4 regions of the Aliiglaciecola sp. SL4 genome follow, and region 2 is predicted to be linked to each of the others. Evidence: predicted binding sites of a transcription regulator. Region 2 holds the regulator's gene; each other region holds the start of a gene.
What was found. Region 2 encodes FNR, which switches genes on or off when oxygen is low (the NO sensors DNR and NnrR bind a similar motif). Its sites were predicted from a motif close to TTGATCTAGATCAA; they were not measured.

Region 1 (7,263 bases), on a different contig from region 2:
GTTGGTCAGCCTTTGGTAGCAATAATGAGTGTACGGTAGGACATGATTGGCGTGGCGTTAATTATTTAGACGTATGTGATAAAGCCGCTGCTGTTGGCGATGATTTTGGGGCAAATGCCGGTGATGGTATTAGAAGCGTTGTCGCGCAAAACTCCTCTCTTTTTTATTTAGAGTATCCTTGCCATAGCCCTAATGAGCCCCGCTGGTTTATGATGCGGGTATCTCCTTTTGGTCTTGCAGATGCAAACTATTTTGTTATCTCCCATCAAAATATTACGGAGCGAAAACTAGCCGAAGAAAAGGTGCTAAATCTATCTCGAATTGATGAATTAACTGGGGTTGCAAACCGTCGCCATTTTAATGAGTTTATCGAAAGTGAATGGGAGCGATGTCATCGCCATAACATGCCAATTAGTCTTGCAATGATTGATTTGGACTACTTTAAATTATTAAATGATAGCTATGGACATCAAGTTGGCGATAAGTGTTTAAAGTCCATTGGGGAAATACTGCAAAACTATGTTCATAGACCCAGTGATATTTGTGCTCGTTATGGTGGAGAAGAGTTTGCGATAGTGTATGGAGATACTAATTTACAGCAAGCCAAGGGGTTAATTAATAAGCTACTCGAACACATCCGCACCCTCAACATACTAAACGAAAACTCACCCATAGGCCCCACTTTAACGGCTAGCATTGGATTGTATTCGACTCACCCAAATGGTGATAGTAATGTCATTGAACTTATTCGTCGTACCGATGATTTACTCTATTTGGCGAAAAAAAATGGCAGAAACCAAATCTATTCCTAGGTTCATAATCAATTTAGTACCCGTAAATGAGACATATTTTATATGAGGCGATTTTTTAATGCCGATGTTGTTTTTTATAGATGTTATAATTTCTCAACTATTTGCCTAATTAGCCTAGCTGGATACAGCGTTTTGCTATTCTGCAAAGTACTAAGCTTCAACTCGATAAAGCTGAAGTGAGTCCTCAATTAACAGCGCTTTTAGGAAACCTACATGAAAATTTTAGTACGTAATTTAGATCGAACAACCAGTGAAGACGAATTAAAACGTTTGTTCGAGGAGTTTGGTAAGGTGCAATCTTGTAGTTTGGTTATTGACCAAGATAGTGGCATATCAAAAGGCTTCGGATTTGTGGAAATGCCTAAAGCTGGAGAGGCTAAAGCTGCGATCACAAACTTAAATTATAAAATGGTCGGTGGTAATAAAATACGAGTAAAACGAGCGGAAGATAAAAACCTAGATCAAACACCCGAATAATTAAACAAGTTTGATCGTTAGGTATCTGCTTAGTGATATGTAATCAACAAAATGGAATTATGGAATGAGCCAGTCGGCTAAACAACAATTAACGAGTGTGGCGTTGCTGGTGAAAAGTTATGCCGAAGCAATCGATTTTTATACGGATAAGTTAAGTTTTCAAATCGTTCAAAACATCGATATGGGTGAGGGGCAACGATTTGTAAAGGTCTCTCTCGCTAACTCCCATGGCTGTAATTTGTTATTGCTCAAAGCAGAGTCAGAACAACAACTCGCTGCTGTGGGGAATCAAGCTGGAGGCAGCGTTTTTTTGATTATTCAAACTGATGATTTTTGGCGAGACTATCAGCAGATGTTAGCCAAAGGTGTCGTCTTTGATGAGCAACCTCGGGAAGAGCCCTATGGAACTGTGGTGGTGTTTCAAGATTTGTATGGTAACAAGTTGGATTTGATTGAAGTAAAACAACCATAATTAGTTTTTGGTTTAATACCCAGTACCCAAGGATGAGTAACCATGTTTTTAATTATTAAATTGTTTTTACAACTTGCAGCATTGAAGTTGCATGACGTTGTAGATAAACCCATCCCTCCCACACTTTTGTATACTTTGTCGTTAATTTTTATTGGTCTTATTTCTACCTCATTTATTTTGCATACGCTATTTTTTAGTTTAGTGTTAGCTATGTTATCCATGCTTTACTTCTGGTTATTGTCGCATTTTCCATCAGGCACTAAATAATATGGAATTATGTTCGTAGGCAGACTGATTCTAATGCTATTTTAAGCTTTGATGAGCGATTCTTAACAGGTTGAAGGACAAAATGAAACGCGCAATTTTGGGGTATCACCAAGATGATGAAAATCATTGGGTAGCTGAACTAGACTGTGGTCATAACCAACACGTTAGACATACTCCACCTTGGACGAATCGACCATGGGTGCTAACGGTGACGGGAAGAAACGCTAAGATAGGCTTTATGCTGAATTGCAAAAAATGTGATAGAAATGAACCAAAAGATAATTAACATTTATCTATGTCTTTGTTCAATTTTTATAGTTTTGTAGGAATTAAATGTCTGAAATTTTAACCATTGTCTTGCTTACCGGTTTATCAGGAAGCTGCATACTTATAGGTGGCATTTTGGCCACTTTTGACCACATACGGCCGCTTTGGATTGAGCGAGAAGTTCGCCATTCAGTGATTGCTTTTGGTGGTGGTATTTTACTAGGCGCTGTTGCAGTAGTATTAGTACCTGAAGGTATAGCCAACATGCAAGGTTCGCTGTTTTCAATCCCCATTGTGCTGTTGGGTGGCTTTGTTTTCTTTTTCATTGAACGACGCCTAGGCTTAAAAAAGCAGGATTCACCACAACTTATGGGAATGATGCTGGATTACATACCCGAAGCTGTCGCGTTGGGCGGCCTTGTGGCCCTTGGCTCTCCTGTAGCGCCTTTGTTAGCGATTTTTATTGGTCTACAAAACCTTCCAGAGGGCTTTAATAGTTATCGTGAAATCAATAATAAAAATGGCAATAAATCGAGCAAAACCCTTTTGACTATGGCAGGGTTAATTCCCTTAGGTCCAATTGCTGGACTCGTTGGTTATATTTTCCTGTCAGATTACCAAGGGGTATTAGGTGCAATTATGCTGTTTGCTTCAGGTGGCATTTTGTACATCATATTCCAAGATATTGCTCCGCAATCACGTTTGGATAAACACTGGGCTCCACCTTTGGGGGCTGTATTTGGTTTTTGCCTTGCGCTGTTTAGTGACATGGTGGTGAGTACGAGCTAATCGCAGTTAACTCCCATTTATATGAATTATTTAACTACAAAGAAGTTGCCCATGGAAATTAAAAGAATAGTGATAAGTGTGCTGTTATTAAGTTTGTCAGCCTGCCAGACAACCGACACTAACAACACCACAAATTATGAAGCTCAAGGCAATTTGCAATCTAGCACCTCGTTGGGTTGTGTTGGCATGAATGAAGTGATTCCGTCCCACTCCCCTGCGGATTTGTTTTTGGGGTTAACCGCATGCATGGACCAAGGGGATGTTGATAACGCAAGCGATTTATATCTAGTCGCCATGAGCTATGGTTATTTTGACACCCGAAGGGTCGCAGATCGTTCGACGCATCAGGCAATAATGGTATTGAGAATGAATGCTTTTGGCGATATTGAGCAATCCGCTCTAGATTCATTTTTAGCGAGTGTTAAGCAGAAAACCTCTGATAATGCTGGTATGTGTGAGACCTTGAAACAACTAGGCCAACCACGTTACTTCCCAACCTACATGATTCAACATGGTATGGGAGCATTTACTGAGCAACCCCATAGTGCTGGTCTTATTGATAATTTTGACTCTGAGTTAGCTTGGAAAGAAGCGTTATCTGTAGTGGTAAATTGCCAGTAGTATTTATGGTTTTAAATATCAGTGATAGTGAATATGACTGCTAAATATCCCTCAATGTTTGATTTCAATCAAAAAGAGCCGTGTACTAACGTGTTGTAATCAGGTTAGTAGAATCACTCTACTTATATTTCAAACCTAATTCTTGGAGTCATAATAATGTCTTTTAAAAAACACGGTTTATCTATTGGTATTGAGCGCGTTGGTAAAACCTTTTTCTTATCTATGCAAGCAGTGGGAAAGTTAACCCATGAAGATTATGAAATCATAACCCCTTTGATCGATGGCGCTTTGGCACAAGTAAAAGAGCCTAAAGTTAATGCATTCATTGATGCAACTGAATTAGAGGGTTGGGAATTAAGAGCGGCCTGGGACGATTTTAAACTAGGCTTAAAACACAATAATGAATTTCAAAAAATTGCCATCTACGGTAACCAAAAATGGCAGCAACATGCTGCAAAACTAGGCAGTTGGTTTATCTCAGGTGAGATTAAGTTCTTTGATGATGCGCAAGCCGCAATGGAATGGTTAAGCCCCTAATTTGTTTAGTGCAATGGTTTCAATGCCTTGTATATTATGAGTATTTAACGTCAATTTAGGAAAATTATGATATTTACTCCAGGGCAACCAGTGTTGGATCTCATTGCTTGTTACCCAGCAAAACCGCGAGAAGCCTTGTTCGCTTTGCGTGAGCTTATATTGCAGGTGGCAACTCGCTGCCCTGAGGTCAAAAATCTTGAAGAGACTTTAAAGTGGGGAGAACCCAGTTACCTTTGCAAGAGTGGCAGCACATTACGAATGGACTGGAAGCCGAGGGAACCAGACTTTATTTTTATTTATGTAAACTGCCAAACTACATTAATAGAAACCTGCAAAGAGCTCTACGCCGACGAATTAGAATTCGTTGGTCGTCGCGCTATTGGGCTGCCATTAAACATGGCGTTGCCTGAAACCGTGTTATCCTACTGCATTGAACTAACTCTCAAGTACCACAAAATTAAACATTTACCACTATTAGGGTGTTAAAACCTTGGTTTTTGCGTGCTAATATTTCTGTCAGAGTAGATAGATAAGTGAGCCCGATTCAAGGTGAAAAAAACTAACAAAAAGGTATTTTTGATAGAATCCCTTGGGGGGGGTGCGCTGTGGTCGCCATTTGGATCAGCGTTATTAATTCTGGGTTTATCACTGGAATGCATATGATCAGCCGTGGTTTTGAGATTGGCTATTTGATTGTGTTTGGCGTTATTTTGAGTTCAGTTGGGGTGTGGGGCGTGTTTCAATTGCAGTTGAAATTAGTGTTTCCTGACGCCTATGAAGACAGTATCTCGTTCTACCGTTTTCATTTAATCTGCGGGGCCGTGGGCTGCGTACTCTGTACTCTATTTTTCATGGATTGGGACCCAGTTTTTGCTCTTATCTGCCCTTTACCATTGCTCATTTCTATCTATCTGTATCGCAAAAAACTGCGTTTTGAACAGCTTAAATGCTGTTAAATTTATCCCTTGTACAGCTAGCTAGATTCACCTTAGGTTTAGCTTGGATATATCACGGATTAATTCCTAAACTATTGCATGTCGACCCGATGGAAAAAGTGATCACGGTAGCGCTAGGTTTTAACGCCCAAAACAGTTTGATTTTTACTCAGATTGCTGACTTGGCTGAAGTCATTTTGGGTGTCGCCTTAATTTTGTTTTACAAAAATCTCCTACTCATTTATTTTAGCGCTCTAAATTTGGTAGCTTTGTTGGTTTTCACCATTATTTTTGTTGCACAAGTGGTTGTGGCGGCATTTAACCTGGTAACAACCAATATTCCCTTAATAGTATTGAGTGTTGTATTGCTGAAAAATGCTCAGCGTAAACAGACAAACATAACCTAAAGAAGACACGTTTTATGAACACGAAAGCAGTATGGGATAGTAAATGATTAAACGATTAGCAACATTGTTAGGGTCGCTACTTCTGCTGCTGGTGGCTATATATGCAGTGTTATTTATCCTCTTCCAACAACCTGATAGAAGTGTTGCTGAACTTGCACCTAAATGGGCTCCAGCCCCTTCGCAATTTATTGATGTTGACGGCATGCAAATTCATTTGCGGGATGAAGGCCCTAAAAATGATCCTCTGCCAATCGTTTTACTCCATGGTACCAGTGCTTCTTTGCACACCTGGGAAGGGTGGACACAAACATTAAAATCTCAGCGAAGAGTCATACGTTTTGATTTGCCAGGGTTTGGTTTAACCGGTCCTAATCCGCAAAATGATTATTCAATTGAGCAATACAGTCGGACCGTTATTGATGTTATGGACAATTTAGGTGTTGAGCGTTTTGTTTTGGCTGGAAATTCTTTAGGAGGTTATATTTCTTGGGCAACTGCGGTGATTTACCCACAACGGGTAGAAAAGCTCATTTTAGTGGATGCCAGTGGATATCCGTATCAATCTACTTCGGTACCTTTAGCCTTCACCATTTCTCAAAAACCACTGCTCAAATTTTTAATAGGCGACATGTTGCCCCGCAGTTTAGTGGTGAAAAGTGTCAAAAACGTTTATGGTGACCCACGTAAAGTAACGCCTGAATTGGTTGATCGTTATTATCAATTAACCACTCGCGAGGGTAACAGGCAGGCATTAGAAGCGCGCTTTGCACAAACTCAGTCTAACGATTTAATTAACCGAATTCCTGAGATTAAACAGCCTACCTTAATTATTTGGGGGCAAGAAGATCGTCTTATTCCTGTTAATTTAGGAAGGCGTTTTCAAGAAGAAATTGAAAACAGTGAGTTGGTTATTTTTGCTACCCTTGGTCATGTTCCCCACGAAGAAGATCCTGACTCTACGGTGAATAGTGTGATTGATTTTCTGCAGCCCTAAAATGATTTAAGAAGGTAAAATATGACAGAAAACTCATCCACCTCAAATGATGAAAATCCAGCGGTTGGAAAAATACCCGCCAACGTGCGTGTGATGATAGCCCTAGTTGCATCTCCTACCCTTTTGGTGATTGCGTTTTCTATTTACTGCCTTTGGATTGGTAATTGGCAGGAGCCGGGAGTCAGTGGTGTAATTTTTTCTGCTTTAGGAATATTTGCTTACTATGTCGTTATTGTTGGTAGGTTGCCGAAATGGTTTCATTTTAAACGTCAAAAGTAATTTTCTTATTGCTTTAAACCTTGAATCTGTTGTTTAGGTGGTGAGATGGCGTGTGCTTTTCCTGCTGTTTTTGCATGGCGTCGAATAAGGTTAACAGAGGTTGGGTGTCTGTATTGTAAATAAGCTTTAGTGCGTGAGCTGTAGCTTCTAGTGAAGACAGGCTGTGTTCAAGTTTAGATTTACGAATACGGTATTGATTCTGCGGTAAGGTATTAAAATGCCAGTTTGGTAATTCATGCAACCATGGGTTTAACTGCCACATTTTTGTCGCTTTACGCCAAGTGGCATCGATCACGATTAACCTATCGGGAAGCACGTTGGGGCAGTGTGTTTTGTGCTCTTCTAGTGGCTGACTATCTGTGTTGGGATACAAAACCCAGGTATTCTGATAAGTGGTGATAACTCG
Region 2 (7,263 bases):
GACGAGTTTTGGAGGCATAGATTTTAAGCGTCCCCCATGAAACATGTTCAGAAATAAGGTTTCGAGCATGTCATCGCGGTGATGTCCCAAAGCGATTTTTGTCGCCCCCAAACGTATTGCCGTTTTATACAGTATTCCTCTACGTAACCTTGAACAAAGGGAACAAGTGGTTTTGCCCTCTGGAATTTTATCTTTGACGATGGAATAGGTATCTTCGGTGACAATTTCATAAGGTACTTGTAAATTTTCTAAGTATCTTGGAAGTACATCCGCGGGGAAGCCAGGTTGTTTTTGATCTAAATTAACCGCAATAATTTCAAACTTTATAGGGGCAATTCTTTTTAGAAACATCAAAATATCGAGCATAGTGTAACTGTCTTTACCGCCAGACAGGCAAACCATCACTTTATCGCCATCCTCGATCATGTTGAAATCGGCGATTGCTTTACCTACATTTCGTCTTAAGCGCTTTTGAAGTTTATTGAAACTGTATTTTTTACTCTCAGACAGAGACTCGATCTTACTCATTATATTCCTAGAAAACATTGCAATCAGCGCAGATTATACCTGTCCTCATAAAGGACATAAACACTCTAATTTCAAATGTTTTAGGTAAAGTTCTGCTCTGATATTGCTAATGTATTACTAGTGCTTGAGTGGACACTCAAAACCTTCAGGTTTTATGGCTAAAACATCACAATTGAGAGAGTCGATCGTGTGTTCAGCGGTATTACCAATAAGAGCTGCGGTAATCCCTGTTCGACCTACAGTTCCAATCACTACTAACTCTGCATCTATGGTTTTAGCAACTGATGGGATCACATCTTCAGGTAAACCTTCACTTAGATGCTGGTTTTCTTGAGGTATATTGAATTGTTGTGCATGTTCAAGCATACATTTAGCATGATGCTGCTTGACTGATTCCGTATAACCAACGGGATCAAACTCTGGAATTTCTATGGCAATATTCACCGGTGTCCCAGGGTAAGAGTTAACAAGGTTGACTTTGCCTTCTAATAAATCAGCCATCATCCCTGCAGTTTTCGTAATGGTTCTATTTAAACTATGGTGCTCATCATCTTCGCTACCCACATCTACAGCCGCTAAAATGTTGCCATTGCTTGGCCAGTCATGTTCTTTGACAAGCAATACAGGCACGGGTGATTTTCTTAATATATGCCAATCGGTAGGGGTGAAAATAACCGATTTCAAGGTGTCGTGCTCGTGAGTGCCTTTTACAATTAAGTCATAACTGTGGTCAATCACCTCAAATAAGACACTTTCATAAGGACGATTATGCCAAACTACTTTGATATCTACAGAGGTTGAAGAGTTAGCTGACAAGGGCTCAACGATATTGGCTAGCCAATCAGTTTTATCATCCACCACAGCTTGGCGCATTGTTTCTCGTTCATCTACGGTTAACATAGTGGTCATTTCATACGAGAAATCGTAAATGGAAAGAAAGGCAGTAACACTTGCCCCCGTTTTTTGTGCCAGTAAGAGAGCACGTTTAAACGCTTTCTGATCATCAGTGGTCGGGTCTACAACGGCTAGTATTTTGTTAAATATGGACATTAGTTAACTCCCTTGAAAGGTTTACACTTACAACTTAAGTGTATGGGTAATTTAGCTATTTTGCCAGTTAACCGACTATTTGTTTTGACCTAAATCAACTTAACAGGAAAGGCTTATCCGCAGGCTTTATTCTGCAAAACATGTTCACCGAGTTTAGTTCTAAGGGTGGATAAATCGAGGAGCTGGATAAATTTGCCATCTACTTTTATGATATTTTCTTTTTGAAAACGGGTTAATAAACGGCTCACGGTTTCTACGGTAAGACCTAAATGGTTACCTATTTCGTTGCGCGTCATGGTTAAGTTGAACTCTGTTTCCGAAAAACCACGAGAGTGAAAGCGGTCAGATAAATTAACCAAAAAATGTGCAAGACGTTCCTCTGCGGTACGTTTATTCAATAGCATCATCATACTATGGTCTTGGTTTATTTCCGTGCTCATGATCTTAAGCACTTCTTTACGTAAAGACGGAAGTTGCTCGCTCATAGTATCAAGCTTGTCATAGGGTAACTCACACACCATAGAGGTTTCCATGGCTTGGTTGTAACTTTGGTAACTGTCTGAAAAGAGTCCGTCGAAACCAACAATATCACCAGGAAAATGAAACCCGGTTATCTGTTGTTCTCCATCAGGGGAGGTAATATAGGATTTAAATGAACCTGTTCTTACCGCAAATAAGGAGGTGAATTTCTGCCCTGGAATAGTGAGCTGATCATTTTTATGCAAAGGACGTTTACGCTCGATTATCTCATCCAAACTTTCCATTTCTGTTTGGTTCAGGGCTACGGGGATGCAAAGGTGGTTAAAACTGCAATTTTGGCAGCGAATACTGAACTTGTTCGAATCAGACATTAGATAATTCCACTTAATTCATTCGTTACCAATTATGAATCCCTTGGTAACATAAAATCAAGCCAAATAAACATAATAAAACTGCGACGCTACGTTTTACTAAGGATTGTGTTAACCAACTTCTGATTTGAGTGGCGCTAGCTCCCATTGCTAACATAATAGGCAGTGTGCCTAAACCAAAACAAAACATGGTCAACGCACCTTGTACGGCGCTGCCAGTGGAAACACTCCAGGTTAATGTTGAATATACTAATCCGCAGGGCAGCCAACCCCAAATCACACCATAGGGTACGGCATACATAGGGTGTTTAAAGGGAATAAAACGTTTTGACAACGGACTGATTTTACGCCAAAAAATAGCACCAACTTTTTCGACCTTGGTGAGCAATTTAGACCATTGACCCACATAAAGCCCCAGTAATACCATAAATACCCCACCAAACAGGGTGAGTACTTGTGGGTTGATGAAAGATTGGGTTGTGACAACTTGCCCTAAAAGTCCGGCGATAGCGCCAGCAACACTGTAGGATAAAATACGTCCTGTATTATAAGCGATTAAAAATGGCCATTGTGACTGATTTTTTGGCAAGGCAAAGGTAAATGAGGTAACAATACCGCCGCACATCCCTGCACAATGTACACTACCTGCAAGACCAATTAAAATCGCTGAGAACCAGCTGATATCGTTCATTCTTTATCAGTTTTAGGGGTTTTTTGTGGTGCTTTTTTGTCTACGTCATCATCGAATAAAATGTTGTAACCTTGACGTTCTAAATCTTCAAATTGATTTGACTTAACTGCCCAAAAAAAGATCCCGATAGCTAACAAAACGAGCAGTATAGCGATGGGGATTAATACATAAATAATACTCAATTTAGTTTCCTATTAACGGAGCAGACGAATTGAATTTGCTACTACAATGATTGAACTTAAAGACATACCGATAACGGCCATCCATGGGCTTAAGTATCCAGCCACTGCAAGAGGAAGAATAAGTGCGTTGTAACCTATAGCCCAGACCATATTCTGTTTAATCTTATGGCGTACCTTGATTGCCATACTAACAGCAAATTTTACATTACTTAATTTCGAATTTAATAAAATGATATCGGCTGAACGTTTCGCCATGTCACTCGCGTCACCTACTGCAATAGATACATCGGCAGCCGCTAATACAGGCGCGTCATTAATACCATCTCCAATCATCAACACTTTATGTCCATCAGCTTGTAAACTTTGGATGTAATTGAGTTTTTGTTGAGGAGTTTGCCTAAAATACACATTGGGAATTCCCAAGGCGTTGGCAACCGAGGTAGCACTTGTTTCGGCGTCACCACTTAACATCACTAATTGTTTGCTACTCAGGTCATTGACGAGCTGTTTAGCGTCTTTTTTGACTACATCTTTTACCGTGAATGCGGCGATTAATTGTTTGCCTAATTGCAAATACACGCGAGAGTCATCAGGGTTTACTGGCAAATTTAATTTATCATCTAAAATGCTTAAATTACCAATCTTTACAATTTGTGATTGATAGGTACCTTGCAAGCCTTTGCCAGCAATGGTGTCTACGTGATTAACCTCTAGAGGCGTTTTGGATTGAAACGCTTGGGAGATTGGATGTTTAGAATACTGCTCGATGCCAGCCGCTAAGTTGAATACAAAATTTTCGTCTGAATGATTAAATAGCTCAACTTCACTTACACTAAAGTGACCATTAGTGAGGGTACCTGTTTTATCAAAAATTACCGTATCGACATCAGGCATGACGTCAATTATATTTGCTCTTTTTACCAATAAACCATATTGGTTTAACTTTGCTATGGCGCTAGTTAATGCCGTGGGGGTTGCTAAGCTTAATGCACAAGGGCAGGTGGCGACTAAAATCGATATGGCCACCCAAAATGCCCGATCTGGTTGATAAGCTAACCAACCGAAATAACTAATCAGAGTAATTCCTAGAACAATTACAATAAAATATTTTGAGGCTACATCAGCATACACTGCAGCCTTGGGTTTATCGGCAAGGGCTAATTCTTGCAAACGTAGTATTTTATTTACTAAGGATAATTTAAGTTCATTTTCAACTTCTATTTCAAATGAGCCTGACAGACTAATGGTGCCGCCATACACATGGTCACCAATATTCTTTTTGATTTTCTCAGACTCACCCGTCAACATGGACTCATCTACGTTTCCATCGCCAGATGTTATCACCCCATCGACTGGAAACGTTTCACCAGGGCGGACTAGTATTTTTTGTCCTGGTTTAAGGTGTTTTGCTAACACCGAGTTTTGCTTGTTATCACTATCTATCTGAATGGCCGTCAGTGGAATGTATTTAAACATATTGGCAGATATGAGACTGGCTTGGTGTCGTGAACGGTGTTCTAAAAAGCGGCTGATTAGTAATAAAAAGATGAACATACAAACTGATTCAAAATAAATTTCGCCGGTATGGGTAATTGTTGCCCAAGCACTAGCCACAAAAGTACCGATAATGGCTATTGAAACGGAAAAGTCCATATTTACAGATTTCATTCGTAATGAACTAAATGCACTTTTATAAAAAGTAAAGCCAGAATATAGCACCACAGGCGTGGTTAATAGAAAACTCACCCAGTGGAGAAATTCTTTGGTTGTATCTTCTATTGAGCCAAAAATACCAAAATACAGTCCGATGGCTAACATCATGACCTGCATACTCATAAGGCCTGCTAATCCAATACGTTTTAAATAGCTTTTGGTTTCTTTTTGGTAAGAAGCTTCGTGTTCGTCCGCTTGAAAGGGAAGGGCGTGATAGCCTACTGACTCAAGTTGTGAAATGATTTCACTTAGCTTTAATTGCGAATCGATCCAATTTATCGTTGCTCTTCGCGCAGAAACATTCACCGCGATGCGTTTAATACCAGGGGTTTTTAAAAGTTGTCTTTCAATTAACCAACCACAAGCAGCGCAACTTATGCCTTCAATGGTTAATTGTATTTGCTTTTGACTACCGTCATCAACCACAAATTCTTGTTGAATTTCCTCGTGATCGTATGCCTTCAATCTATCAAGGGTTTCTGTTAACTGTTCGTCGCCTTTATCGGCAAACTCTGTTCTGAAGCGGTAATAATCTTCTAATCCATTTTCAACAATTGCTTCAGCAACAGCTTGGCAACCTGGGCAACACATTTTGCGAGGTTTACCTAAAATATCTGCCCAGAAAACCTCTCCTTTGGGGATAGGAAGGCCACAATGGTAACAGCTATTTGGATTATTATTTTCCATTAAGGGTTAAAGTTGAAAGGGGCTTTCTGGGGTAAACCTTTATCCTGCATTATTTTCCATTGCTCATCTAAAGGCGAAAGAGTGAGTTTCCATTTACCTTTTATTGGTTCCTCAGCAGTCGCTTTGTAAATTCCATTAGCATCTTGCGTGAGTAATAATGAAAAATCTTTATCTTGCAGAGTCGCGTGGTAAAAATGAAGTTTTAACGCTTCTCCTGAATTTGGTTTACCAGACAAGAACTCGAGTTGTACCCGATTATCAGTGATGGTTAAGACAGTAGAGATTCCCTGAGCTTTTGCTTCTTGTATCTTGGTTAACTCTAAATTAATGCCTTTACCTTCTTTGTAATAATCGTCTATTACTAAACTATCTTCAGTGTTCAAGGCGAGGTTTAACATAGTGACACTTAGGCAAATAGATACAACAGGTATGGTGATTAAAAACCAAGGCCAAAATTGTTTATACCAAGGTGTTTTATCTGAGCGATTCATTAATATTTACTTCTTATTTAAGAAAATAAAGCCTCGATAAACGAGGCTTTATTAGGAACGAACTTAGTGTTTATTTGTTTTTAGATAAACTATAAACATAGGTCGCTACAAGGTGTATTTTCTTTTCTCCCAAAGTATTTTTGAAAGAAGGCATCACACCAGCACGACCATAATTAACGGTTTCTGTAACCACATCGGTGCTTCCACCATATAGCCAAATATTATCCGTTAAGTTTGGAGCACCAAGAGCTTGATTTCCTTTACCGTCAGGACCGTGACAAGCAGAACATACTGCAAAGCGTGCTTTACCAGCTTCTTTTAAATCAGGGTCAACTTGACGGCCACTTAAGCTAAGTGCATAAGCAACAACTTCTTCAACACCTTTTTCGCCAAATGAGGGTAACCATGCTGCCATGTTAGCTTGACGGCCAAGGGTTAAGGTTTCAACTATCTTCTCTGGTGTGCCACCGTATAACCAGTCATGGTCAGTCAGGTTAGGGAAGCCGCGTTGGCCTCGAGCATCAGAACCATGGCATTGGGAACAGTTTTGCATAAACAAACGCTGACCAATTTTTAATGCTTCTTCGTTGTTAACCAAAACTTCAATAGGCTGTTCAGCATATTGATTGAAAATAGGCGCAAATTTTTCTTCCGCTTTTTCAAGTTCTCGGTCGTATTCAACACCAACACCACCTAAACCGAATAGGGCAGTTTTAGCTTCTTCTCTAGAAGCCAATACGGCGTCTTTAGATTCTTGTAGTGTTTGTACGTTTTGGTTAGAGCTTTTCCAACCTAACAAACCTTTCCAATTCCCTAAACCCGGGTAAAGTAATAAATATAATATTCCCCAAATCATGGTCATATAGAACATGATTGTCCACCACTTAGGTAATGGGTTATTAATTTCGATAATACCATCAAATGAATGATGCATATCGTCACCTTCTGCAACGCCTGTTTTGTTTAACAGACACCAACGTAAAATCAGGTAACACCCTAGAATTGTTCCCAATGAGATTACTGAGACCCAAATACTCCAAAAGCTACTCATTTATCGAAGACTCCCGCTC
Region 3 (7,263 bases), on a different contig from region 2:
AACAATCAATCCATGGCAACAAGTGTTTTTTCAATTTCAAACACATGTTCGTCCACTTCGTCTTGCTCTCTTAATGCTGCCGCGAGTTCATACACATAATCACGATTCAATCCACTTGGTCCAGATGAGTTGAAGATTTGCGTTGCAATGTCTTTTATACTTGCCTCCCCTAAGTAAGCTGCATTGTCTGGACTGGCGAGGTATATCAAACCTTTAACCGTTCGATTATCTGATAGATGGATAGGAATTTCATGGCGCAGGTAACCATTTTTCTCACGGTGATCTAAGTGCTCGAAAACCTCATGATTGACTTTAAATGCTCGACCAAAACACCTTTCACCAGAAGAAGGAGTTAAGGTTAGCACTCTTCCTGGGTATTCTGGTGTGCCTCGGTGATCATGACTGCCTTGCCAAAAACGCCGTGAAAATCCAGTAATATAAGCATATTCACTGGCAATAAACTCGAAGTCTACCTTATATATAAGGGAGCCATAACCGAACAGCCATATTTCATCATAGTCGGTTAAATTCTGGCGTGATTTATTGATTGCTTGGGTATCGAAAGCCATTTAAAAAGTACTTTCCTGTTATTCTGATTTGGATGTTAGCTGACACTTTACACCAGTTTTATGATTCACCGTACCCAATGTCTAGCGCATTACTTTTTCTGATTCCAGTAGGCGCTAGCGTACAGCTTTTGTTTGTCATATTGGCAATGTGCATTTAAATACGATTTGAATTGTCTGACTATGCCAGCTTCGGCAGCAATAAAAATAGCGGCGTTTCGCAGATCTGTCGGTTGTGACGACAGCGCTAATAAGAAGTCTTTAGTTAACTTATTAGGAGTGATTTGCCAGTTAATGCTAATACCGTCAGGGCCATGTAACACTTGTTTATCTGATTGTTCAGGCACTTGAGTCCAAGCAGAGCCTTGGGCATTTGAGGGCAATTTTTTCAATGTGCCGGCGATGGCGGGTAGGGCGGTTATATCACCGAAAAAAAGATGCCTAGGAGCATTTAAGTCAGCATGCTTAGTCTCTCCTGGTCCAGCAATCCCTAAAAAATCACCAGGTATTGCTGAGGCGGCCCAATTGCAGGCTAGCCCTTGGTGGTCATGTACAGCAAAATCTATAGTCAGTTGATTATTCCGTTTATCAAATTCCCGCACAGTGTATGAATGCATCCATTTTTTGAATCCAATATACATACCTAGTTTAGGCAATTTCTCAGTAGAGTTAGGATTTGGAAAAATAGCTTTCACGTGAGCACTTTTTTTATCATTAGGGAAGTCTTTAAGTTCCTCACCACTTAAAATTATCCGTCTCATGTGCGGAGATAAGTCAATAACTGAATGTACCGTCGTCCTGCGCATTCTAGGTTCCATAATTTTCTCCTCTTATTAAAGGTTATTGGTTGTTGGTTGAGCTAAAAATCGTTGCAGTTTGGGGCGGATCACAAACACCATTAAACATGAGAATCCTAATCCTATGGGCAAGGCATACAAAAAACTGCTGAACATTAAACGGCTATATTGTGCAAAGGTGACATATTCGTGATTGACCACAGTAGTTACTATTGCCATTACAGATTCCATGACTACCGCCATAAAAACACCATGGAGCAGCTTTTGCTGTATATTTGTGAGGGTTGAAAAAAGCAATTCGACCAATTTGTTCATGACAATAAAGATTAAACCACTAGTTGGCAGCATCACCACTAAGGCAAATATATAGGAGTTGAGCCAGCTGTTTAAAAAACTTTGTGTTGGCTGCAAATTTGCGTATGTCATAATAGCTGTAATTGCAGCAACTAAAGTGCTGAGAATTGTGAATATCACCAGCACATTTTTTAACTTAAGTTGCATTTTAGTATCCAATTAAATAAAGTTGATAAAGTCTACCATATTGATGTTGGTTGATAATATCAATTAATTTGCTGGTGGGTTTCTAGATGTGGAGAAATAATGGAATTAAATGAAGCGTTGTTTAGCCTTTTTCATACTGTACGCAATAAGATTATTGAGCAGGTTAAACAATTAGATTCAGACTTATCACCTATGCATTTAAAGTCATTAAAGGTGATCTCTAAGATTGAAAATTGCACGGGACAGAAACTGGCTACTTTTATGGCACGGGATAAAGCTCAAATTAATCGTTTGATTAAAGAGCTCGTCAATCAAGAGTTAGTCATTAAAACCAGTAATAAAAACGATGGCCGTAGTCAAATTTTGTCGTTATCTGGCAAGGGAACACAATATCTCGACAAATTTAACAAAATTGAAAAACAAGTTTTCAACACTATGCTCAAAGATATTGAACCGCAAAAGGTAGAACTCTTTATTCAACTGGCAAACGAGTTCAAAGGTAATTTGCACTAAATAACGTCAGATTTGAGTTTCGGGAAAAACTTAAACCCAGTTTGGTTGAATAGAAAGTTAGGGGCCGAAGAGACATTTCAACGTATCTGACCCCTTTGATTTTTTTATTTTTTCAATGTTTATTTGCTAGACTTTGCAATTCTTACTAATGAAACATCACAGTCTGCATAGTTTGCTACGCCATTCGCGGTAGAACCGATTAATGCCTGAATGCCTTTTTTAGAGTGTGTGCCTAGCATTATCAAGTCAGCTTTTCGTTTAATCCCTTCATTGCATATTAGCTCATAAGGTTTACCAACCTTAATGATTCGGTTCTTTTTAGGGACATTGAAGCCTGCGCACAATTCTTCAATTTTAGGAGATATCTTGTCTTTCAGTTCTTTTTGATAATCCTTAGGCAGTAACTTGTAGGGTAAAACATGCATAACAATTAACTTACTGCCATACAACTCTGCCATTTCAGCAGCTTTAGCGAGAACTTGTTTCCCTTCTGTAGACGCCTCAATTGCACACAGGATTGTTTTATACATAATTGCTCCTTAATCATTATCAATCTGAAGTTTTTATCAATTCTTATACTACCCATAAAATAGTGGCAAATATATGATTCACATCAATATTAGCTGAAATTTACCACCCCTAACCGGCTTCAGACAGCATGGGGAATAGAGTGAAGTCTTATTTTCAGATTCTAAACTCCTCAATAATAGATTAATCTGTTTGCTCGGACCCAGTCATTCGTTAACGAAGGATTCATTACAAAGTAAATTGCAGTAAAGGTTGAAAATTTACTCGTGTGAAGATGTGAAATACCTATTCAATCCATTAAATTCTACCTTAGAGTTATTAGAACAGCATAAATGATCATAAATCGCCAACAAATCACCCTTTGATGGTTGACATATAGACGTCTATACGGCAAATTGAAGCCCATGAAAATAATAATAAGCACCATCGGCATGATTATGATTACCACCTCAAACGAGTTGGTCGCTGGCTAGTGCTTAAAGAAATTTAAAAAAGCCCGCGACTCAAGCGGGCTTTTTGTTATTTACAGTAAAATTATTTGCCTACTTTATTTGGCTACACAACAAATAGTTGGCTTTAGAGTTGGGTTAAATTGCGAAATTAGAATGCGAATCTCAAGCAGCGGAACAGAAGTAAACAGGAGCAATAAATGAAGGTGTTGAAATTTGGTGGATCTTCAATGGCCGATGCTAAACGTTATTTGTCGGTTAAAGACATCAGTTTAGCTAGCCATGAAGAAAATGGTGCAGCAGTGGTTTTATCAGCTCCAAAGGGAGTGACAAATGCATTGTCGTTGTTATGTGAACAAGCGAGTGCGGGAAATGACTTTGGCGAATTGTATGCAAAATTAGACATGACGTTAAATGGTATTACTAGCGACCTAGCTGAGCAATTGCCTGCTTTCCGCAAAGCCCGTTTAAGTAGCTTTATAGATACAATTTTAGTTGAATTGAAGCAGCATTTAAATGGCATTCAGTTACTGCGTTGTGCTCCCGACCAAATTACCGCCAAAATTTTAAGTATGGGCGAATATGTCAGCGTCAATATTTTCAGTGAAATACTGAGCGCACTAGGCCAAAAAAATCACATTATTGATCCGGTTAATTATATCGTTGCCGAGGGTGAATACTTAGATAGCATTGCCGATGTTGCAGTGAGCAAAGCACGCTTTTCGGAGTTTGTTTACGATGAATCTGAAATATTAATTATGCCGGGTTTTGTTGCAGTAAACGCCGAAGGCGAGAAAGTGACCCTCGGACGTAACGGTTCCGACTATTCCGCGGCCATTCTTGCTGCGTGTTTAGACGCAGAATGTTGTGAGATTTGGACGGATGTGGATGGAGTTTACAATGCTGATCCTAACCAAGTGGATGGCGCAGTACTTCTCGACAAGCTCACTTATCAAGAAGCCATGGAGCTGTCTTACTTCGGTGCGAAAGTGTTGCATCCTAAAACTATTGGTCCTATCGCTCAACACCATATTCCCTGTTTGATTCGTAATACCTTAAATCCTGCTGCTCCTGGAACTTTAATTGGTAAAGAATCGAGTGATATTTGGACCAGCGTTAAAGGCATCTCTCATCTTGATGACATGACTATGTTTAATGTTGCCGGCCCTGGTATGAAAGGTATGGTAGGCATGGCGAGTCGTGTGTTTGAAGTGATGTCTAACGCGAATATCTCCATTAGCTTAATTACTCAGTCTTCTTCTGAATATAGCATTAGTTTCTGTATCCACAGCAAAGACGCCGAAAAAGCACAGAATCTGTTAGAAGATGCGTTTGCCCTTGAGCTTGCCAATAACCTATTGGATCCCATTGAAGTACGCCATGAATTGGCCATTGTAACTCTTGTGGGTGATGGTATGCGTCATTCTAAGGGCTTGGCTGCGAAGTTCTTTAGCTCTTTGGCGCAAGCTAGAGTGAATAACGTTGCGATTGCGCAAGGGTCATCTGAGCGTTCAATTTCCACAGTTATTGAGAGTAACCGTGCAAAAGAGGCAGTGAAGGTTGTGCATCAGAATTTTTTCTCGAATACCCACTCCATTGATATTTTCCTCGTGGGGTGCGGCAACGTAGGAAAAGAGTTACTGGAACAAATGGCTCGTCAACAACAACCGTTATTCGAGCGTGGTATTAGTTTAAAAGTATACGGAGTTGCCAATAGTCGTAAGTTATTATTACAAACTGGTGGTATTGACCTGCAAAGTGAATGGCAAGCAGATCTAGATAACTCAGAGAAAACTCTTTCGGTAGAGAATTTGAGCGAATTTGTTAAGCAAAACAGCCTAATTAACCCGGTCGTTGTTGACTGTACGAGTAATGAAGACATTGCTGGCCAATATGCTGATTTTATGTCTGCCGGTTTCCATGTAGTAACGCCAAACAAAAAAGCCAATACCCGCGAAATTGCTTATTACAAAAAACTGCGTTCCATGGCACAGCAAACCAACCGTCAGTTTTTATATGAAACCACTGTAGGTGCTGGACTGCCAGTCATCGATAATTTACAAAAATTGATTTACGCAGGTGATGAATTAAAACGTTTCGAAGGTATTTTATCGGGTTCCTTATCATTCGTATTCGGTAAGTTAGATGAAGGCCATAGTTTGTCAGAGGCCACTCAAATCGCTAAACAGAATGGTTTTACAGAGCCTGATCCGCGGGATGATTTGTCGGGTATGGATGTGGCTAGAAAACTGTTAATAATGGCTCGCGAATCCGACCTTGAGTTAGAGTTAAGTGATATTGAAATAGAATCTGTTTTGCCTGACTCTTTTGATGCAAGTGGCAGCATTGACGACTTTATGGCCAATCTACCAAGCTTGGATGGCCATTATTTAAAACTTGTCGAAGAGGCTAAAAACAAAGGGCAAGTGTTACGTTATGTTGGCTCAATTGAAAATGGCCAGTGTAAGGTTGCCCTAAAAGCCGTTGATAATACTCACCCTTTATATGCAATTAAAGAAGGTGAGAATGCCTTAGCAATCCATAGTCATTATTATCAGCCGATTCCTTATGTGATTCGCGGTTACGGCGCTGGCGCAACGGTAACAGCAGCTGGTGTATTTGCCGATGTACTTCGTACTATGCCATGGAAACAGGATATCTAATCGATGAATAAAAGCATTTCAGCTTACGCGCCTGCATCAATTGGCAATGTTAGTCTTGGTTTTGACTTACTAGGTGCTGCATTAACCCCTATCGATGGTAGCCCATTGGGTGATCAAGTGGATGTTAGCTCTGCTGATACCTTTAGTTTAAAGGTTGAAGGACGCTTTGCAGATAAGTTACCTGCAGATCCGCAATCAAATATTGTTTTTCACTGCTACACTTTATTCACTAAAAAATTGCTTGAGCGTGGCTTACCCACTGCGGAAGTGGCAATGGTTTTGTACAAAAACTTACCCATAGGTAGTGGGCTGGGTTCAAGTGCGAGTTCGATAGTGGCTGCGTTACATGGTTTAAATCAATTTTTTGATGAACCCTTTGAAGCAAACGAGTTACTATTGATGATGGGTGAATTGGAAGGACAAATCAGTGGTAGTGTGCATTACGATAATGTCGCGCCATGTTTTGTGGGTGGTTTAACGTTGATGAATAGCCAATCAGACAAAATCGTTTTGTCTTTACCGGTATTTGAGAACTGGTATTGGGTGGCATGTTTTTCAGGTATCAGTGTTTCGACGGCAGCAGCCCGAGACATTTTGCCTAAGCAGATCCCAATGGCACAAACCATCACCTTTGGACAACAACTTGCTGTATTTGTAGATGCAAGTTATCGAAAAGATGAAGCCCTTGCAGCCGCAGTAATGAAGGATGTAATAGCTGAGCCCTATCGTAAATCTTTGCTACCGAAGTTTGATGAAAGCAGAGACTATGTAATGAATAATGGTGGTCTAGCCTTTGGTATTTCTGGTTCGGGCCCAACCGTATTTGCAGTTTGTAATAATTTAGAGCAAGCACAAGGTATTCAAAATTGGTTATCTGAAAACTATATTCAGAATGACACTGGTTTTAGTCATATTTGCCAGATTGATACACAAGGTGCTGTGGTCTCTTAAACCGGCCCCAAGATGCTGGTAAACCGATAAAATAAAGGTAGTAATTAAGTGGAATTGTTTAATTTAAAAGATGACAGCGACCAAGTAAATTTCGCTGAAGCAGTAAAAAAAGGCTTAGGTAAAAACCAAGGGCTGTATTTTCCGAAGGAATTTCCTAAATTCGAAAATATTCAGGCAATTTTGGATATGCCATTCGTACCTCGTTCGGTGGAAATATTGTCCCAATTGATTGGTGATGAACTGCCAAAAGCAGAGATTCAAGGCATTGTTGAAAAAGCCTTTGCTTTTGGAGCCC
Region 4 (7,263 bases), on a different contig from region 2:
TAATTTATTCTTCTTCGAATGATTGGTAGTAGTCGGCGATAAAATCGACTAAGGCTCGTACTGCTGGCAGTAAACCTCGTCTAGATGGATAGACTAGGTGGATAATATCTTTTTTCGGTTGCCAATCCGCTAACAATGGCGCTAATGATCCGGCTTTTAAGTGGTCTGCCACCATTAATAATGGCAACTGTGCTATGCCTACACCTTTCAATGCGGCGTTTCGCAATGCAATCATATCGGTAGTTACATAACGGGGTGTATGGGGCACTATGGCTTCTTCATTCTTAGGGCCGTAAAGTGTCCAATTATAGTGATGTTGTGGTTGGCCTAATCCTAAGCTTGGCCACGCGGATAGCTCTTCTGGCCGTGTGGGCTCGCGATATTTGTTAATTAATTCAGGACTGGCGACTAAGCATATTCCTCTTTTTGAAAGAACTTTGAGAATTAGCTCGCTATCATCGAGGGGAGGGGGTTGCACGCGAATTGCCACATCAACTCCTTCTCCTATCACATCTACGCGCCGGTTTGTGGCCTCTAACTGAATATTCACTTTTGGATATTTAGCCATAAAATCAGCCAGCACCTCGCCAATGTGAACATGCAGCAATGCGATAGGACACGACAATTTAATCGTGCCGCAGGGGGCTGCATGGGTAAATTCCACCGCTTCTTGCGCCGCTTCGGCTTCTACTAACATGGCTTGGCAGTGTGACAGAAACTTCAAACCAATTTCTGTTACCTGAAATTGACGAGTAGAGCGATATATTAGTTTTACACCTAAATTTTCTTCTAACGCTGCAATGCGGCGACTCAGTTTCGATTTGGGAATACCTAAGGCTCGTCCAGCGGGGGCAAAACCACCGTGTTCCACGGTTTTCACAAAATAGTAAAAATCATTGAGATCCTGCATCGCTTTTACCTCGCCATTCAATTCATCGTTTCATTTATAGAACTATGATACCTATTTTTGCTATCTACTCAATATTTGGTTCATATATTAAGCTAATAACCAAGTTGAAATAGAGGAGTAAATGATGAAAAAGGTTGAAAACGTGTTTTCTGCGCCAGAGCTACATTGGGTCGGCGATGGCTTTCCTGCCAAAACCTTGTTCTCGTATCAAGGAATGGGCAAAAGGGTGAGTCCCTTTTTGTTACTTGATCACGCAGGGCCAATGTCATTTTCGCCATCAGAGCATATTCGTGGTGTTGGAGAGCATCCTCATCGAGGTTTTGAAACTGTCACTATCGTTTACCACGGTGAAGTAGCACATAGAGATTCCACAGGTGAGCAAGGTGTAATCGGCCCCGGTGATGTTCAGTGGATGACGGCAGCCAAGGGAATTTTACACGAGGAGTTTCATACAAACGACTTTGCCAAATCCGGTGGCAAGTTAGAGATGATGCAATTATGGGTCAATCTACCTAAGCGCGACAAGATGAATACGCCTAAGTATCAGGAAATTACTGAGGCACAAATTCCGTCTGTCATCTTGCCCGATGACAAAGGGGCATTACGGATCATTGCTGGTGAACTTGACGGTCTGAAAGGACCTGCTTCAACTCACAGCCCTATTTTGGTGGCTGATGGTGAGATTGAGGCAACTGCTCGTTACACCTTGCCAATTGCAGATGGATGGTCGGCATTGGTGATTGTTCGTGAAGGCAAAGTAAAGGTCAATGGGCAGGTGGTATCGAAAGAGCGAACGATAATTTTATCCCAATCCGGTGAGGGACTTGAAGTAGAAGCCATTGATGATAGCAAATTGCTTGTCTTGGCAGGTAAACCAATTGATGAACCTATCGTTGGCTACGGTCCATTTGTAATGAACAGTGATGCCGAGATAAAACAAGCTTTTACTGACTTCCAAACTGGAAAATTCGGTAACTTAGCGCGCATTTAGAATCCTCTAAATGCGTTCTGATCTTTTTTAAACAGTTAATTTAAATTGCAGAGGAATGAAAATGACAACTACAACACATATTGTGGCTTTCTCGGGAAGCTTAAGAGAATCATCTTATAATACGGCTGCCGTTAAGGCAGCATCAGAGCTGTTGCCAGAAAATACCACCCTAGAGCTATTGGATATCAGCGTTCTCCCCCTTTACAACCAAGAATTGGATGGTGAGCAGACTCCAAAAGCCGTGCTGGATCTTGCCCAAAAAGTGGCGAATGCCGATGCTATTTTATTTGCTACCCCTGAATACAATTATTCCGTTCCTGGGGTATTAAAAAATGCCATCGATTGGCTTTCCAGACAACAACCTCAACCATTTGCGGGTAAACCTGCAGCCTTAATGAGTGCTAGTATGGGTATATTGGGCGGGGCTAGAGCACAATATCACTTGCGACAAATTATGATTTATTTGGATGTGCATATAATCAATAAACCCGAAGTGATGATAGCGTCGGTGCACGATAAGTTTGATGAAAACGGCAAGCTAACCGATCAATCCACTCGTGATTTTATTGGGAAATTGATGTCAGCATTAGTTTCCTGGCGTGTTCAATTAAAATCTTAGGAGTGAATATGAGTAATCAAAGTCAAGTGGTAGAAATGCCCTGTGAGTTGGTATCCGGTTGCGGTGCTATTGTGCAGCTAATCCATCCTAAGGAAAAAGATCTTGGCGGTTTTTCTGTTCGTCGAACCTTACCTAATCAACAGGTAAAAAGCATTGGTCCTTTTATTTTCTTTGATCATATGGGGCCAGCATCTTTCTCTCCAGGACAAGGCATTGATGTTAGGCCACATCCGCACATTAATATTGCCACCGTTACCTATTTATTTGATGGTGAAATTTTACATAGAGATTCAATTGGCAGTGAACAGCGCATTCGTCCAGGAGATTTAAATCTTATGGTAACTGGCTCCGGCATGGTTCACTCTGAGCGCGAATCTGCAGATGTGAAAAATCGGCCTCATTCGGTTCATGGTCTACAACTTTGGTTAGCCTTACCTGAAAAAGATGAAGAGACAGCACCTTCGTTTCATCATTATTCGGCAAATACCTTACCTCAGTTGGAAATTAACGGTGTGGCAATCCGCGTAATGATAGGCTCTGCTTATGGTGTAACGTCACCGGTGAAAACTTTTAGCCCAACCCTTTATATTGAAGCGCAAATAAAAGCAGGGCAGTCGTTGGAATTATCTAATGCGGCCCAAAGAGGACTGTATGTGGTTTCGGGTGATGTTAAGTTGAAAGATACCCCAGTGACTCAGCATACAATGGTGGTGTTAGATTCAGCAGAAAATGTCGTGGTGAAAGCAACACAAGATAGTCAGATCGCATTAATTGGCGGCGAGCACCTAGGTGAACGCTATGTTGATTGGAACTTTGTTTCCAGCAAAAAAGAGCGAATTGAGCTTGCCAAACAACAATGGATTGATAAAAAGTTTCCTAACATACCCAATGACTCAACAGAGTTTATACCTTACCCATTGTTGGGGAGTTAACGCTAGTTCATTTGTTTAGCCACCCCTGTAGGCGGTGGCTTTAGCCCCGCGTTGGCGGTGTTTGATGTTCGTGGCTTAAGTACCCATGGCCTAAAGGCCATGCTACAGGTTGTCTTTATTTATTTTGCCATCCTGTAGACGGTGGCTTTAGCCCCGTGCTTGTGGTGTTTGATGTTCGTGGCTTAAGTACCCATGGCCTAAAGGCCATGCTACGGGTTGTTTTTATCTATTTTGTCATCCTGTAGGCGGTGGCTTTAGTCCCGCGTTGGCGGTGTTTGATGTTCGTGGCTTAAATACCCGTGGCCTAAAGGCCATGCTACAAAAAAACTTTATCACTACATAATTCCCCTACATTTGCAGGTTAAGCTTCTGAGAATTGGTTTTTACCTTTCGTTTTACAGGCTAGCTTGGCAGCTTTAAAAAACTAACGCTTCTTAAAAAATCTTGTGCCTTTTACTTAACTTACTTGCTTCTCTTGGTATAGCGAATCCCTTGTAAATAATTCGGTACTTTATCTCGCTAGATATTGATGTGGATCAGTCAATTTAAGCAGATTTAAACTATGCTTAAGGTGCAATTGAATTCCCAATCTAAGATGAGTCTAATATAAATTAAGGAAGGATGATGAAACATATTTTAGTTGTTGCCGAGAGGAAAGAAAGTGTTAAGCCGATGCTAAAAAAGGCATTAAAGTTTGCGCCTTCCAGTATTACGGTGCTGTATATAGCTAATGATTTACTTGATTCTAACGTTGAGGGACTGACTACCTTAATTAACAGTGAAGTGGCAGATGCATGCAAAATAACAATTCTAATGGAGACAGTTACATCCGCAGCAGAGCGCGAAGAGTTACTGTTTAAAACTCTCAGCCATGACGAATTCGATACCACATTCATTCACCGTCCTCAATTGGGACGGGAAGAATTGGACTTTTCACTGATCAAAGCGGCACTAAAAGGCCCGATTAAATCCAGTGTCTTGTTATGTGGTGATAATCGCTGGCGCGGTCAGTTTAAGTTGCTAGGCACTGTTGATATTTTCACTAGAACCGATGCCCAAAAAGAATTAAACGACAAAGTCCTGAATACCTCTGCACATATCGCCAAGCAGTTGTCAGCGGATGTTTCTGTTTTAGGGGTGATCCCCATTCCGCGTATAAAACAAGAATTTGATATAACTGAGCCCGGTGAGGTGATGGTTAAAAAAGGTAAGTTATCCAAAGATAAACTTGAAAAAATTGTAGAAGATACAGGTGTGTTTACTGACTATACAGTGAAAATTGAGGCCGGCTCTGCCTATGCTTTGATCCCTTCGGTCGCCAGCAAAATGAAAGCGAACTTGGTCGTCATTGGTAACGTTGGTCGCAAGGGAATCAAAGGAATGTTAATCGGCAATACGGCTGAAAAAATCCTCAACCGGCTGACGGTTGATGTGCTTATTGTTAGGCAGTAGCGCTTAGTCAATCCTATGCAATATTCAAAGCTCAGTTGACACTAGTCGCTAGTTTTAACGGCTTTTACACGGGTTCACGGATACTATTTTAGACTAACTAACGCCGAGTACCTGCAAATTCTGAGTTGCCTAGGCCAATATCAGATTACATTTGGAGAGAACCATGGCTAAATTGACGTTTTACGGTGCTATTGAAGGCGTAACGGGCTCTATGTATTTACTGCAAACCGAGAATAGCAAGATTTTGCTAGATTGTGGTTTGTTTCAAGGCCGAAGAGTGGAGGAAGAGGCAAACTTAAAGCCGTTACCCTTTGATGTCAGCCAACTAGATGGTGTTGTGCTTTCCCACGCCCATTTGGATCACTCTGGTCGTTTACCCTTATTAATTTCTCAGGGCTTAACGTGTCCAATCTATATGACCTCGGCTACAAAAGAGTTAATAGAGGTGTTGCTTAAGGACGCCGCATCTTTGCAACAGCGAGATGTTGAATGGGAAAACAAACGTCGTCGCCGCGCCGGTAAAGAAGAGCTTGAACCCCTGTATAACCTGCAAGATGTGGAAACAACATTAGACGACTGTATTGGTATCAAATATCACCAAAAACGTGAAATTACAGAAGATGTATCTATTCATTTTCTTGATGCTGGTCATATCCTTGGATCTGCCATTGTAGAGGTGCTGATAGATGAGCAGGGCGGGGCTAAAAAGTTAGTGTTTTCTGGTGATCTTGGCAATTCACAAGCGGCATTGTTAAACGATCCTGAGTTGGTTAAAGAGGCAGATGTATTGCTGCTTGAATCCACTTATGGTGATCGCGAGCATCGCTCTATGGAAGCGACATTGCAGGAGTTTGAAGATGTTATAACCGAGGCTTCTGAAAACGGTGGCAATATTTTAATTCCCTCCTTTGCGGTTGGTAGAACCCAAGAGATAATTTTTCGACTCGGTGAGTTATATCAAAAAGGTAAATTAAAACAACAAGCTGTTTTTCTAGATAGCCCCATGGCGATTGCGGTTACGGAAATTTATCATCGCTACCAAAATGTGTTTAATGAAGATGACCGTGCAGCAATGGGCGGACAAAACAATCAACAAAGTCTTCATAAATTTTTACCGGTATTGCGATATTCAAGTAGTACTGAGGAGTCTATGGCGCTGAATCAAATCGACAGAGGAGCTATTTTTATTGCCGGTAGTGGGATGTGTAATGGCGGCAGAATACGCCATCATTTAAAACACAATTTATGGCGTAAACAGTCTCATGTGATTTTTGTTGGTTTTCAAGCAATTGGCACGCCCGGAAGAGCATTAGTGGACGGCGCAAAAACTTATAAAATTGCTGGGGAAACTATCGCAGTTAAAGCGCAAATCCATACCATGGGAGGGTTTTCCGCTCACGCTAGCCAGGCTCAGTTAATTCAATGGGCTGCAGGCTTCACCACTAAAAAACCACAACTGTTCTTGGTTCATGGTGAAGAAAAAGCCAAACTGACTTTACAAGAAGCGTTTAAAAAAGTGGGTTGGCAGGCAACCATTCCAACACTTAATCAGACGATTCAATTTTAATTTTATAGCCGAATTATAAATAAGATTAGTCTAAGTTTTTCTTAAATCGCAAGGAAGCGACTACCAATCCCAATACGGTGAAAAGCAATAACCAATAGACATCAAAGGTCATGTCAGTAAATTCCACATCTTTGAGAATAACGCCTCGTATCAAGCGCATAAAATGTGTAGCGGGTAAGGCCTCGGCAATGTATTGGGCGGTTAACGGCATACCTTCATAGGGAAACATAAACCCTGAAAGCAGTATAGAGGGTAACAAAATAAAGATGGTCATTTGCATTGACTGTAATTGATTGGTGGCAATGGTTGAGATCACTAGCCCCAACACTAAACTTGCCGCAATAAACAACAGTGTCACACCAAATAAGGGCAGCAGTCCGCCATTCACTGGTACATTAAACACATAATAACCCAAGCCTAAAATAATAATCACTTGGAGTAACCCAATGAATATATAGGGAATGATCTTGCCTACCATTAATTCTATGGGTTTAATTGGCGTGGTAATTAGCATTTCCATGTTGCCATGTTCACTCTCTCTGACAATAGCTGCAGAGGTAAACATAATCATGGTCATGGTGAGAATGATGCCCAGCAAACCTGGCACTATATTTACTGCAGTCCGTTGTTCGGGATTATAAAATAGTGTCACTTCAAAGGTTGGTGTTGAGCGATTGGCAGGTTGGCGCAGCAACTCAACCAAGGGCATTGAACGTAAACTTTTAATGGAGCTTGCAATCATGGTGTCTGAACCATCAACTACCCACTGTGCAACAGGACGACTGGTTTGTT

Region 1: a site for FNR is predicted at 3,764-3,777, ahead of AB6T38_RS07175 (STAS/SEC14 domain-containing protein). Genes of this name have one in related genera too.
Region 3: a site for FNR is predicted at 2,981-2,994, ahead of AB6T38_RS13735 (universal stress protein). Genes of this name have one in related genera too.
Region 4: a site for FNR is predicted at 3,979-3,992, ahead of AB6T38_RS02530 (universal stress protein). Genes of this name have one in related genera too.

The regions. Positions count from the first base shown of each region.
Region 1 is NZ_JBGOSE010000004.1:22,934-30,196, forward strand. It holds gene AB6T38_RS07140 (diguanylate cyclase) at 1-812, shown strand, start outside; gene AB6T38_RS07145 (RNA-binding protein) at 1,026-1,289, shown strand; gene AB6T38_RS07150 (VOC family protein) at 1,354-1,761, shown strand; gene AB6T38_RS07155 (hypothetical protein) at 1,804-2,028, shown strand; gene AB6T38_RS07160 (DUF3565 domain-containing protein) at 2,111-2,314, shown strand; gene AB6T38_RS07165 (ZIP family metal transporter) at 2,362-3,084, shown strand; gene AB6T38_RS07170 (hypothetical protein) at 3,136-3,705, shown strand; gene AB6T38_RS07175 (STAS/SEC14 domain-containing protein) at 3,862-4,242, shown strand; gene AB6T38_RS07180 (DUF1801 domain-containing protein) at 4,309-4,728, shown strand; gene AB6T38_RS07185 (hypothetical protein) at 4,848-5,198, shown strand; gene AB6T38_RS07190 (DoxX-like family protein) at 5,189-5,584, shown strand; gene AB6T38_RS07195 (alpha/beta fold hydrolase) at 5,628-6,578, shown strand; gene AB6T38_RS07200 (hypothetical protein) at 6,600-6,857, shown strand; gene AB6T38_RS07205 (tRNA-uridine aminocarboxypropyltransferase) at 6,871-7,263, opposite strand, start outside.
Region 2 is NZ_JBGOSE010000002.1:36,727-43,989, forward strand. It holds gene ttcA (tRNA 2-thiocytidine(32) synthetase TtcA) at 1-510, opposite strand, end outside; gene uspE (universal stress protein UspE) at 646-1,578, opposite strand; gene fnr (fumarate/nitrate reduction transcriptional regulator Fnr) at 1,692-2,429, opposite strand; gene AB6T38_RS03890 (sulfite exporter TauE/SafE family protein) at 2,455-3,120, opposite strand; gene ccoS (cbb3-type cytochrome oxidase assembly protein CcoS) at 3,117-3,302, opposite strand; gene AB6T38_RS03900 (heavy metal translocating P-type ATPase) at 3,315-5,702, opposite strand; gene AB6T38_RS03905 (FixH family protein) at 5,702-6,193, opposite strand; gene ccoP (cytochrome-c oxidase, cbb3-type subunit III) at 6,264-7,244, opposite strand; gene AB6T38_RS03915 (CcoQ/FixQ family Cbb3-type cytochrome c oxidase assembly chaperone) at 7,237-7,263, opposite strand, start outside.
Region 3 is NZ_JBGOSE010000009.1:97,097-104,359, reverse strand. It holds gene AB6T38_RS13755 (gamma-glutamylcyclotransferase) at 6-569, opposite strand; gene AB6T38_RS13750 (siderophore-interacting protein) at 659-1,384, opposite strand; gene AB6T38_RS13745 (DUF2798 domain-containing protein) at 1,400-1,864, opposite strand; gene AB6T38_RS13740 (MarR family winged helix-turn-helix transcriptional regulator) at 1,964-2,377, shown strand; gene AB6T38_RS13735 (universal stress protein) at 2,497-2,907, opposite strand; gene thrA (bifunctional aspartate kinase/homoserine dehydrogenase I) at 3,555-6,017, shown strand; gene thrB (homoserine kinase) at 6,021-6,968, shown strand; gene thrC (threonine synthase) at 7,017-7,263, shown strand, end outside.
Region 4 is NZ_JBGOSE010000001.1:551,817-559,079, forward strand. It holds gene AB6T38_RS02510 (LysR family transcriptional regulator) at 5-910, opposite strand; gene AB6T38_RS02515 (pirin family protein) at 1,035-1,901, shown strand; gene AB6T38_RS02520 (NADPH-dependent FMN reductase) at 1,963-2,520, shown strand; gene AB6T38_RS02525 (pirin family protein) at 2,529-3,452, shown strand; gene AB6T38_RS02530 (universal stress protein) at 4,077-4,904, shown strand; gene AB6T38_RS02535 (MBL fold metallo-hydrolase RNA specificity domain-containing protein) at 5,068-6,471, shown strand; gene AB6T38_RS02540 (ABC transporter permease) at 6,497-7,263, opposite strand, start outside.